4 regions of the Chryseobacterium sp. 22458 genome follow, and region 1 is predicted to be linked to each of the others. Evidence: riboswitches for the same ligand, from Rfam matches in the RefSeq annotation. Region 1 holds a riboswitch; each other region holds the start of a gene.
What was found. Region 1 has a riboswitch for cobalamin ahead of ACTJJF_RS21075 (TonB-dependent receptor plug domain-containing protein). Riboswitches for the same ligand answer to the same signal wherever they lie in the genome.
Positions count from the first base shown of each region.

Region 2: linked by a shared signal. The riboswitch ahead of ACTJJF_RS11685 (TonB-dependent receptor plug domain-containing protein) and the one ahead of ACTJJF_RS21075 (TonB-dependent receptor plug domain-containing protein) in region 1 are both predicted to bind cobalamin.
Region 3: linked by a shared signal. The riboswitch ahead of ACTJJF_RS00290 (acyl-CoA thioesterase) and the one ahead of ACTJJF_RS21075 (TonB-dependent receptor plug domain-containing protein) in region 1 are both predicted to bind cobalamin.
Region 4: linked by a shared signal. The riboswitch ahead of metE (5-methyltetrahydropteroyltriglutamate--homocysteine S-methyltransferase) and the one ahead of ACTJJF_RS21075 (TonB-dependent receptor plug domain-containing protein) in region 1 are both predicted to bind cobalamin.

Region 1 is NZ_JBQEOA010000008.1:119,725-122,875, forward strand. Features, by position in the region: gene ACTJJF_RS21075 (TonB-dependent receptor plug domain-containing protein) at 1-1,440, opposite strand, end outside; cobalamin riboswitch at 1,477-1,652, opposite strand; gene ACTJJF_RS21080 (T9SS type A sorting domain-containing protein) at 1,775-3,088, opposite strand.
Region 2 is NZ_JBQEOA010000003.1:151,204-154,354, forward strand. Features, by position in the region: gene ACTJJF_RS11685 (TonB-dependent receptor plug domain-containing protein) at 1-1,448, opposite strand, end outside; cobalamin riboswitch at 1,559-1,743, opposite strand; gene ACTJJF_RS11690 (transporter) at 2,050-2,994, opposite strand; gene ACTJJF_RS11695 (cytochrome-c peroxidase) at 3,007-3,151, opposite strand, start outside.
Region 3 is NZ_JBQEOA010000001.1:55,634-58,784, reverse strand. Features, by position in the region: gene ACTJJF_RS00295 (hypothetical protein) at 66-863, shown strand; cobalamin riboswitch at 897-1,077, shown strand; gene ACTJJF_RS00290 (acyl-CoA thioesterase) at 1,194-1,577, shown strand; gene ACTJJF_RS00285 (HD domain-containing protein) at 1,633-2,223, opposite strand; gene ACTJJF_RS00280 (XAC2610-related protein) at 2,225-2,929, opposite strand.
Region 4 is NZ_JBQEOA010000001.1:1,587,999-1,591,149, reverse strand. Features, by position in the region: gene ACTJJF_RS07075 (LytTR family DNA-binding domain-containing protein) at 1-557, opposite strand, end outside; gene ACTJJF_RS07070 (Lrp/AsnC family transcriptional regulator) at 728-1,189, opposite strand; cobalamin riboswitch at 1,384-1,569, shown strand; gene metE (5-methyltetrahydropteroyltriglutamate--homocysteine S-methyltransferase) at 1,741-3,151, shown strand, end outside.

The sequences.
Region 1 (3,151 bases):
CTGGGATTCCAACCCGTAAGATTCTGTTTTACTGATATTAAAAGCCTGCCAATATCCCATAGCGGTCGGCAACCAGGCAATAAGGTTAGTGGCTCCCATATAGTAAGGAGACAGCGTAAGCCTGAAGGCTCCTATTTTAAATTCATGGGTCATATCTGCCTGAGTAGAAGTTTCCGGTTTTAAATCCTTGTTTCCTCCCGGCTCATAATAAATATCATTAAATGACGGATATCTGAAGTTTTTTGACACATTAAAGCTTACATCATACCATTTTACAGCATTCCATTTTCCGGAGACGGAATACATCACCGGAGAGTTGACATCTTCTACAAAATCTTTTTTTATTCCTCCTTCAAAACGTAAGTCTTTTGTGGCAAAATATCTCAATAATCCGGCAATAGACCCTACATTTCGGCTTACATTTCTTATTCCGCTCTGATAGCCTTCTCCTTTATTTACCTGAAACTCTCCGATCACGTTAATATTCCATTTTGAATTCAGGAAATAATTGAAATCATTTTTCAGGATGTAATTTTTTCCGGTACCACCGCTTGATTTAGGCAAATCCAGGGAACCGAAATACTGAAAATTTTCTTCCGTATAAGCAGCTTTGAATGAGTTGCTGAATTTCGTTTTATTCCAGTCCCAGGCAAGCAGACTTCTTACACTCTGGGTTTCATATTTTGTTTTTATTGCCGTATCCTCGTATACGGGATAGTGCTGTGAGGAATCAAAAAACTGACTCTGCCACGAAATTTTATGATCATCAGCTATTTTATACGAAGCTCCTACATTGAAGGTTGTATTGTAATAACGTCCATTTGTATTAATAAACTTCATATCATCCACTTCATAGTTATTCTCACTTACAGAATAATTTCCCGAAACCTTAAAACTGAACTTATCATTACTGTAAGAACCTTTCACAAAGTTATTATAGGTATTAAAAGAAGCTACTTCAGAAAACAGAGCTCCGTGAAAACCTTTATTAAAGTCAAGAGTATTATTGAGGTGAATACTTCCGCCAATGGCTCCGCTGCCATAGATAACACTTCCTCCGCCGGCTTTTATTCCGATCTGGTCATAGCCGAACGCAGCAATATTATTGATATCGCCCTGTCCTAAAAAATTAGAGTTGATATTGATTCCGTTCCAAACAAAAGCGGTCTGCTGTGCCGTAGTTCCTCTGAAAGATGGAGAAGAAACCGCTCCACGTCCATTTTCTTTAATATAAACCTGAGATTGAAATCTGAGAAGTTCGGAAAGGTTGGTTGAGTTTTTTTCAACTTCTTCTGCCGGGATGGTTTTCACGGGATGAAAGAGCTTCACTCTGCTCATCTGATTGTCGAAAACATAAACAGTATCTATGGCCTTCTCCTGTGCTAAAAGAAAACAGCCATAAGACGAAAAAAACAGTACTAAAGATCTTTTTATACCCATATTCTTTTACTTTTCCTCCGAAAGCAATATGTTTTTTTTAAAATTATAATTCCGGCAGGTCTCCTGACTTTCGCTTTCTGTACCTTCCCGTTTTCACAGTGGTTTTTTACAGAAATTTCTATTGCGATTTACAGTTGCGGGGACAGTCCGGGAGTTTCACCCGATTCCCTTTTCATTCCAAAATACTGGAAACCAAAATTTTTGCAAAGATAGTTTTTTAAATGTATTAGACAAAAACCACCAAAACACTATGTTTTCCATATAAATAAAAAGAGCAGCTGTTCTCATTACTGAAAACAGCTGTTCATACCACTACTTGTATTTAATATGAAAATTATCTTTTGATGAATTTATAAGTCTGTTGTTGCCCTCTTTTAATTGAGTATTGAAGAATATAATCCCCTTTCGATAAAGATGATACATCGATACGGTCTTCTATAGCATCAAATGTTTTCACTTTTTGCCCGACCATATTATATATTTCCGCTTTTTCAATTTTTCCTGTTCCCTTGAAATACAGAACATCAGCAACCGGATTAGGATAAATACTGATCATGTTTTTATCTTTCACTGCTTCTTTGGTAGACAGGTAGCTGGTAAGATCCAGATAAAAAGCAACCATCTGATTGGAAGAATCAGTCCCCATACCTGCAATTTTCTTTCCGTCCTGGGAAATAGCAAGAGGGAGGCCCATCGTTACTCCGTTGGTATTAATACCTAATCCCACTGTATAATCATTCAGATTGATACGTCCGCTTTCCGATGTCCAGATAAAACCTTCCCCTGACATTGGCGGTGCTCCGAATGCTCTGTAGTATCCAATAACCTTTGTACCGTCTGCAGAAATTCCTGTAGCCCCTCCTTTGAAAAAGAATGAAGCATTGGGATGCGTTATATAAGTGAGCCCGTTGGTTGCATTCCAGACATAAGGATTAGGATTTCCGGCCCCTATGATCGTGTTTCCGTCAGCAGAAATACCACCGGCTTCACCTACATTATTCCCGTTACCATCTGTAATAAACGTCTCTGTTCCGTCTACCCATTTTGCACCGCTTCTCGTACCTGTTGGCTCATCCTGCCATCCTACGATCACCATTCCGTTGGCACTGATGGCATTTGCTCTTGAACTTCTTCCCGGCACTATACTTCCCAGATCTACCACTCCACCGGTTTCATCCCATTTCACAGCATGTGCATTGGCTGCTGTAAGAAAGCCCAGTCCTACAATCGTATTTCCGTCCGGAGACATTCCCCATGTAGAGCTTACGCTCCCATCCCAGCCGGTAGGTACAAGCCCTCCTCTGTTTACCCATGTAGAGGTAGCTATATCATAAGTTGATATCTCATTAAAGCCTGTTGCAGTATTGGTAACTGAAGAAGCTATTTTCTTTCCGTCATTGGAAACAACCGTTCTTCCTGCAGCCGGATATCCGTTGGAAATCATTCCTATCTGTTCGAGTCCTCCTGCGGCAGTCCATTTATATATTCCGCCGGCACTGGTATGCATACTCACGATTCCACTGTCAGAAACTGAGCCTACATTATAATTTCCAAGGCCCATTACCGTAAGCTGTGCTTCAGTCAGATTAAAATTAAGAAAGAAATAAGCAACCAATACTTTCATTGACATTTTGTAACTTTTTCTCATATATTATTATATTTAGTATTTGGAATTATTGAAAACAATATTAATCTTATATTTACCAAAATG
Region 2 (3,151 bases), on a different contig from region 1:
AATCCTACATCATACTGATTAGTAAATTCCGGCTTCAGGTACGTATTTCCGATATTGGTATAATAGAGATCATTAAAGGTAGGCAGTCTGAAGATTTTCTTGTAAAAAGCCCTGAGGGTAAGCTCAGGAATGATCTCAGGCTGATAGCTCATAAATACAGCCGGCGTCCATTCTCTTCTGTCTCCCGGTCTTTTGTTCTTTTCTACTTCTTCGAAAGTGAATGTTCCCAAAAGGCTTCCCAGAATTTTAAACCTGTTCCACTGATATGTGGTTGCCAAAGCCACTAATGTAGTATAACGGGTAGGATAAGAGAAATTGTCCAGATTGGCATCCAGGTTATTGTACTGGAAATCTCCGTTCAGGCTGACGTCCCAATTCGGGGTGATAGAATAGATATTGGAAGAAGAAAGATATACTTCCCTTTGAATATAGACATTATCTGTATAAATGATAGATTGCGAACGAACGGTATCCATGAAATGGGTATAATCATAAGCAAATTTTGCTTTCAGCTGGGTTTCAAATTTAGGGAAGAGCTTTTTTCTCAGATGGGCCTGTACGAAATAATTTTCATCTGAAAGTCTTGCTCCCCTGCCCCCAAAGCGGCCATTAACAATAGGCGCAGGCATTCCCCGGTCTGAAATATATCCGTACCCCCTTACATTCCAGCTTCCGTTATTGAATATTCCGTTGACGGATGTTTCAAAACGTTTTGCTTTAATATCCGAATCCTGTCTTCTGGCAATGGTATCATAAGCCTGCTGCCCGTCCGGGTATTTTTTGGCGTAACGAAATCTGTAAATTCCGTCACTCTGCATAAATTCTCCGCTGAAGCTTGAGGAAACTCTGTCTGAAATTTTCTGTTCCAACCGGAATGAAGGGTTGAAAAGATCTATGGAAGCACTTTTTGCTCTTATGACCAGATTCATTTTCCTGTTTCCTTTAAACACAGGTGTTTTAGGCTGGAGATAGATGGATCCTGATGAACCGAAATCTTTTGCAGGTTGAAAGATTTCACTTTTCTGCCCGTTATACAGCGATATTTCTTCCAGGTCATCCAGTGAATATCTTCCCAGGTCAACAAGTCCATTTTGTGCATTTCCCAGTTGGATGCCATCGTAGAAAACGCCTACATGCTGGCTTCCCATACTGCGGATATTAATTGTTTTTAAACCTCCGATACCTCCATAGTCTTTGATCTGGACTCCTGAAAAATACCGCAGAGCATCTGCTACAGAGTGACTATTAAGCCTTTCAAGCTCTTCTCCCTGTATGATTTGTGCAGGAATAATTTCTTTGAAATTCTTTTTGTAAAGGCTGATAACCTTAATGGTCTCTGTTTCTAAGCTGTCTTTTTTCTTTGTTTGGGAAAACAAAAAGTGAGAGGTCAACACCAAAGCGGTGAAAACAATTTTATGAAATTGAGATGTAATCAGTTTTGCCACCATTAGCTCATTCAGGGTAATGATGACGCTAATGGATATAAGAACGCAACGACAAAGCACAGCTGCCACTGCACAGAATCATTGTTGTTCTAAGCTTTATTCCACGAAAGCGTCAAACGTTTAATTTTCTGGCAGGTCTTCTGACTTACTCCATTTTTGAAATCCTTCCCATTAAAAAACAGTGGATATATTCTTCAAAAACTTTGGTGCGGAGCTTACAGCAGCGGGTCTGTCCCGGATTTTCACCGGATTCCCTTTTAAGAGCTTTTTACGGCTCACCAAACTTCGGCAAAGATAGAAAATTATTGCTATATCTTGTTATCAACAAAATGATTTACAATATTATATATCCGGAGGCTTTAAAAATACTTTTAAATAAAGAAATAATTTTAGGTCAACAGAATAAAAATGACAGCTGGCACCACTTATTACATTCAATGTAAGCTCCTAATATTTTATCAAAATCAGAAAGAAGGCTATTCCAATAATGAAATAGCCTCTCTTTATTAACCAAGAATGTACAAATTCTTTTATTCTTTATTTGGGACAGAAAAACATTTCATAAAAAATATCTGTATCTATAAAATGTTTATTACATGATCCGTCATATTCCAATATTCAGGAATATACTGAACCTTGATTTTGCTTCAATATCACCACCGGCAAGATGGGTATACACCGGAAGCATCACTTCACTTCCCAGGCTGAACCTTTTATAGGAGGCTTCAAATCCCAGTTTTCCATATAATGCACTTCCGGCAGTATTGGGCAAACCCTCACCAAATTGTTTATTCTGTGCATACACTTCACCCTGAATTCCGGTTTTAGCAGAAAATATGGTTTTTTCATTTGCCGAGATCTGATAAAATCCGGTCGCTGCATAATTCCATTGGTTTCCGAAGCGGTAATGTTTTTTGTTTTCAGTTTTAATGGTATAATCTGTATTGATCAATACGGCTATTTTATTTTTTTGAAATTTATAGTTCAAAGCAGCCTGATAATCCCAGCTTCCGGTTCCCAGTTGAAAGCTCGGATTGACACCGGATATCCCTTTTTCATCAAATTTACCCAAGGGGACTTTCACTCCAAGACCTCCGCTCAATTGGTGAAAGTTATCACCCGACTTCATCAGCCTGTAAATTCCCATCAGATTAAGATCACCGATTCCATTGATTCTGATATCGCCCTGCATGGTCTTTTTTTCGTGAAAGTGAAATGGCAGACTGGCATATACACTTAACTTTTCTGTCACAGGAATTTTACCCCAGATCTGAAGTGTATTGAAATACTGATCCTGAGTGAGGTCTTTTATAAATAAATTCTCTTTGGCCTTATAATGCTGTGCAAAATATTTGATTCCTATAAATTGTGGATTCAGCAAAGATTCAAAACCGGATGATCCGTTTCCTGCAGCACAGCCACAGGCATCACAATCATCATAAAAACTGATCCCGTTATAGCCTTCAGGAGCAACATAAACACTGTCTCCGGTATTTGCCTGATTCAGATTGAATAAGACCAGGCCTATTATCAATATTATCTTCTTCATGTTTTCTCTCATTTATTCTGCAAATTTTGGATTGGATATAAAACTTTTATCGGACAGTGTTTTCAGGAAAGCTATGATCTGCTGTTTTTCCTGGCTATTCATCGCAATTCCCGTACGTCCGTTTGGTTTCAGCTGCGGATCAAGGTTCGGATTATCT
Region 3 (3,151 bases), on a different contig from region 1:
AAGTACTGCAAGATCATTCTCTTCCGCATTTAATTTATATATTTGGGGATCAAAAAATTTTCGCAATGACTTTCATCAACAAAGCATTTTATCTGTCCGCATTCAGTATTTTTTCTCTAACCTTTGTTAAAGGCCAGAATAAGGTTCCTTTTGGAGTTGTAAAAGCAGAGGAAGGATATGCCAATGTACGTGTACATAAAGATAACTACAGAAAAATTGTAGATAAAATCCGTATGCGTAAAGGGGATGTATTTGTTTATGTAAAGCCCGCTCCCGGAGAAACGGAATGGATCTGGATCAAATATCCTGAAAAACAGGATGAAGATAAGCCGTTTGTACGCTACGAAACCCTTGACAGGGAAGGGATGGTAAATAAAGAACGGATTGCTTATATAGACCAGCTTCCGGCCTATACCCCATCGAAGTCTAAGAACGGGAGATCAATGATCTTCACAGACAACTCCGACCCGAAGGTTCCTACAGCCCAGAGAAGCAAAGTAGTGATCGATGTCTACCCTTCCAATGCCGGTTACCGTAAGAAAGAAAAAGATGCAGAAGGCAAACTTCTTACCATCGACAAAGTAAAGCCATGGGGAATAGGGAATGATCTTCCTGAAGGAATGACAGAGATCAAATCGATCCGGGTACAACAGCCGGGAAGAGGTTCGGTTTTCGTAAGAGAAGCGATCAAGAATATGTTTCAGCCGACTATGGATTTTGAAAACGTAGGAGTAACCGCCCTAGACAATGATAATATTTTTCTTTATATGATCAATGGTACCGGGGAAAACAGATATACTACCCTGTGGACCATCAAGAAAGGAAGAGTGATCAGCCAGATTATTTACCATAATCCGGAATAAATTCATTATTTTTGCCCCCGAAAAGTTTAACGCTTATTCATCACAGAAACTGGTTCTGCCTAGCAGCAGATTAAAAGGGAACCGTGTGAAAATCACGGACTGTCGCGCAACTGTAAGTAACTGAAATCTTTATCAAAAGATCCACTGTGCGAGGCATGGGAAGGAGATAAAAGATGTTACAAGTCAGGAGACCTGCCTTTTTCTTAAACAAAAAACTTTCGCGATCTGAAGTTTTATTGATCTGATGGATTGTTTCAGGAATTTCCCAGGTTCCTGTCATTATTCTGTTGTTTTGATACAATTTCATTTCGCTTTAATTAATAATGAAATATGACTACAGAAGAAAGAATTGAAGCTGCCGAAACCAGAATCTTTAAAGCGGTTTTCCCAAACACCACCAACCATTATGATACTCTTTTCGGAGGTACAGCCATGCAGCTGATGGATGAAGTAGCCTTTATTGCAGCTACCCGTTTTGCAAGAAAGAGAGTAGTAACCGTAAGCAGTGACAAGATCGATTTTAAAAAGCCTATTCCTGCCGGAACGATTGTAGAACTGATCGGAAGAGTTTCATACGTTGGAAAAACCAGTATGAAAGTAAGTGTTGAGATCTACACAGAGCAGATGTATTCTTATGAAAGAGAAAAGGCTATCGTAGGTGACTTCACTTTTGTTGCCATTGATGAATTCAAAAAACCAATTCAGATTTTATAAATAGATTCGGGCGGCCTTTGGCCGCCCGAATCTATTATTTTCCTGCTTAAAATATTTACTTTAAAACCTTTTCAGTTTCCAGGCTTCTGTTCAGCAGCAGCTCAAAAGCCTCCCCCATTTCATCCGAAGCTCTTGTAATTGCATTTTCAAGCATATTTCTGATTTGTTTTTCGGTAACCCCGGCTTCTGTCCAGCTTTTTCCTGAGGTATGGGAGTTCAGAATAAACGGCATGATTCTATCAATGGAACACGCAAAAATAGCATCCGGTGTTTTCTCTTCTTCAAACTCAAGCCACAGATTAAAGAATTCCGTACGCAAAGGTTCATCCAGGATTCCAAAGATTTTTTGTGCCGAGGCTTTTTCACGCTCAAACTTTCCTACCATGGCTTTTTCATCAAAAAGAAATGTATCTCCCGCTTCAATTTCTACCAGATCATGAATGGAAAGCATTCTGATCACCCTTAAAAGATCGATATCTGCCCGGTTTTTAGCATAGGGATAAAGGATCTGCGCCAGGATAATGATCTGCCATGAGTGTTCTGCTGTATTCTCTCTTCTGGTATCATCCGCATTATAATTCCTTCTTTGAACATTCTTCAGGGCATCTACGGCCAGAATAAAATCGATCTCTTTCTGTATCTTCATCTTACTTTAATTTATTATATTCTTCTGATGAGTAAATCTTGGTTTTGGTTACCCATTTATTCTTTATTTTTTCTTTCGTAATCACTTTTACACGATCTTCATTGGTCATATCCACTTCTTTTTCAAAAACTTTATCCAGCCCTTTATTGGGGATTACGACGTATTCTGTAGTAAAAAGATCACAGCAACCGGATTTTCCGAAAGTAGTCAGGCGTTTGCGTTGGGAATCAACACCAAAAAAATCAAATCCGTTTGATGCAAGGTCTGTAAGCTCTTTACTTTTTACAAAGCTCATTCTGGTACTGTTGAAGACATATACATCATAAGAAGCACTGTGATAGTTCCCCATATTTCCGTTCCTTACGGCTATATCTTCGGTACCGTCAAAATTAAAATCATCTATGATAATAGAGTTCTGGTCTTTGGTCAGCTCCATCATTTTTCCTGGCTTTGGCTTTTGATCCGGCTTTAGGTCTATGACCAGGTCATCAGATACAAAGGTCTGCACTTTGGTATTGCTGTTATTAAACAGTTCTACTGTTCCCTTGTCTGTACACCTGCTTTCATAACAATTTTCAGAATGAATGACAGCGCTATAATTTTTCGAAACATTCTTGATTTCAAACTGATATTGTGCAAAGCACAAAGGTCCCAGAACAACGAAAGCCGACAGACTCTTAAACTTATTGAATAGATTCATAGTCATAGTATATGGATTTGAAGTGTTTTTAAATTCATAACAAAAATACGAATCATAATACCGATTTCAAAATTCAAAACCATTATCTGAAGGATTTGAAACCATTATAATTCTTTACATTCTGAAAACTTCTTTCCCACTATATACTTTGAAATAAATGAAAACTTCCCGACTTTTTATGTAGAAATGCTTTCTATATTTTGTGACTTACCCTTTAACAGTCCATCC
Region 4 (3,151 bases), on a different contig from region 1:
ATAATGTCTTCCGTATGGATGATCACATTATCTTTTCCATTATGGATAACGAATGTAGGAGAGACTGTGGCTTTTTCTGTATACACAGCATCAGGTTTCCGGACCGGGAGATATTGATAACCTAGAACAAATCCTGCATAGATAAGAACGGCTATAGAAAAGTCGTGGGTGAGTGTGTAAGAAAAGAATTTAAAAAGATCATATCTGCCCTGATAAAAAAAGAGAGACAAAATAGTTGCAATAAAAGGAAGCATTATAAGATGCACCGTAATCGGTAATATGATGAATAGTGCTGTTTTTGTATAGCTTATATGTGTTTCAGATTTCAACTTTTGATATAGAACCATTATTATGGGAATGTAGAGGACCCAAACGATCTTAAACAACAATGATTCGCTGAAATGAAAACTATAGCCGCTTCTTTTGGCCTCCCAGAAATCCTGAAACATATTTATAGTTGTAATGACAATAATGATTCCGGAAAGTATCATGAATAACTCTCCTGTATTCAAAGGAAAACGGAAGGGGGTTATCTTATTTGAAATCGGGGATGTCATCTCTTATAGTTTTTGTAGACTTTCGTTTTTTATCAAATATACTAAAATCATTGTGATGATGTTGAGTTACAAAATCTCTGTTGTTAAATCCGGAGCAATACCGCTACCTTCCGGAAATAGATTGAAGAATAAAGCTAAAACAGGGTGTTTAAAAAATATAATCAGAGATTTTATATGGTCAGTCCATGGTTGTTTTTGACTTCAGCCATGACAAATGTACTGTGCGTACTCCCGATAGAATCTACTGATCCTAGCTTATTGAATACAAAATCCTGATAATGTTTCATATCCCGGACCTGAACTTTGAGAAGAAAATCAAAATCCCCGGAAATATTATAGCATTCAGCAACTTCTTCGATTTCCAGAATTTCCTTTACAAAATCATACCCCACAGAACGGTCATGAATCTTTAATTTGATCTGGCAGAAAACAGTGAATCCACGGTTAAGCTTTTCAGCATCTAAAACAGCAGCGTATCTTTTTACAAAGCCTTCCTGCTCAAGCCTTTTTACCCTCTCAAAAACAGGGGATGGAGAAAGGCTTACCTCTCTGGCGAGCTCTTTCACAGTGAGTTTTGCATTTTTTTGAAGCAGCCTGAGAAGCTGTACGTCCTTATCATCGAGTTGTTCCACAGAATATTATTCTTTTAAATTATAAAATCGGTCAAATGTACAGAATTATATTCTTTTAAAATTATTATTAAAAGATTTGTTTGCTTAATTTAATGTGTCTAATTATTCATTTATTCTGTATGATTAATTTTACACAAAATTAAAATCTTTTATCAATGCTGTTGAGTGTTTATAAAAGAAACCGTTCTTTATATACTTCATCAAACAGGAAAGGTTTTACTTAAGGTAAATTAATAGGGAATCATGTGAGAATCATGAGCTGTCGCGCAACTGTAAGCAGCATATCAAAGGTTTCTGTCCAAAGATATCCACTGCCAAAAGCGGGAAGGATGACGGAAACCGCTGCAAGCCAGGAGACCTGCCTTTACTGAATTGACAATGCTTTCGCGGTCTGAAGCTTTTGGTCAAACAGATGATATATTGTATGCATTTTCTTTTTTGAGGATTTGCAGCATTCAGTATATCATTGTTTTCTATAGGTTTTCCGCAGAAGTATTACGAAGCATTTCAAAGAGCTTTATCATTAAGTTTAATTAAAAAAGTTTAAGAAAATGCAAACTCACATTCTGGGCTATCCGCGTATTGGTAGCAAAAGAGAACTTAAAAAAGCCTGCGAACAATATTGGTCAGGTCAAATTGTTTTGGAAGAACTTCTTGCTGCAGGAAGAAAGATCTGCAACCAAAACTGGACTATCCAAAAAGAGGCCGGGATAGACCTCATCCCGTGTAATGACTTTTCATATTATGATCAGGTATTGGATATGAGCCTTATTGTAGGTGCGGTACCATCACGTTACCACGAAGTAGTGCTTAAGAAAAACAATACTGAGCTGGATCTTTACTTTGCTATGGCAAGAGGCTATCAGAAAGAAGGATTGGATATCACAGCGATGGAAATGACCAAATGGTTTGATACCAATTACCATTATATTGTTCCTGAGTTTTACAAAAATCAACAGTTTAAACTAAGTTCGGATAAAATATTCAATGAGTTTGCCGGAGCCAGACAGGCTGGAATCAAAGCAAAACCTGTTATCATAGGGCTTGTTTCCTATCTTCTTTTGGGAAAGGAAAAAGAGGAGGGGTTTGATAAGCTGGATCTGGCAGAAAACCTTCTTCCTGTGTATATTGAAATCCTTACAAGACTTAAGGAACAGGGCGCTGAGTGGATCCAGTTTGATGAGCCGTTTTTAGCACTGGACCTAACGGAAAAAGCAAAACAAACGTATCAGTGGGTGTATGCTGAAATAAGAAAAAAGTTTCCCAAATTACAGTTTATTATTACTACTTATTTTGACGGATTAAAAGACAATCAGTCTCTTGCTGTCTCACTTCCGGTAGATGTTTTGCATATAGATCTGGTTAGAAATCCTGAGCAAATGGAAGAAATAGTGAAGATCATTCCTGAAAATTTAAGTCTTTCATTAGGCCTTGTTGACGGAAGAAATATCTGGAAGAATGATTATGAAAAGTCTTTGAAATTTATTACAGAAGCCGTTGATAAACTTGGATCTGAAAGAGTATTCATTGCTCCATCTTGTTCCTTACTTCATTCACCTTGCGATCTGGATGTTGAGACTGCCCTTAATCCTGAAATTAAAAACTGGCTGGCTTTTGCAAAACAGAAAGTAAAAGAAGTTGTTACCCTTAAAGAACTTGCTGCCGGAACAGACAATGAAAATAGTCTTGCAGATTTTGAAGAAAACAAAAAGGCTGCAGAAAGCAGAAAAACATCTTCCCTTATTCATAATGATAAGGTAAAGCAAAGAGCTCAGGCGGTCACCAAAGAAGATGCGCAAAGGAAAAATGCTTTTAAAACCCGTAAAGAAGAGCAGCAGAAAACATTACAGCTTCCTTTGTTTCCTACCACCACTATCGGATCATTTCCACAGACAGCAGAGGTAAGAAGCTGGAGAGCCCAATTTAAAAAAGGAGCCCTTACGTCCGAACAATATGATGCTT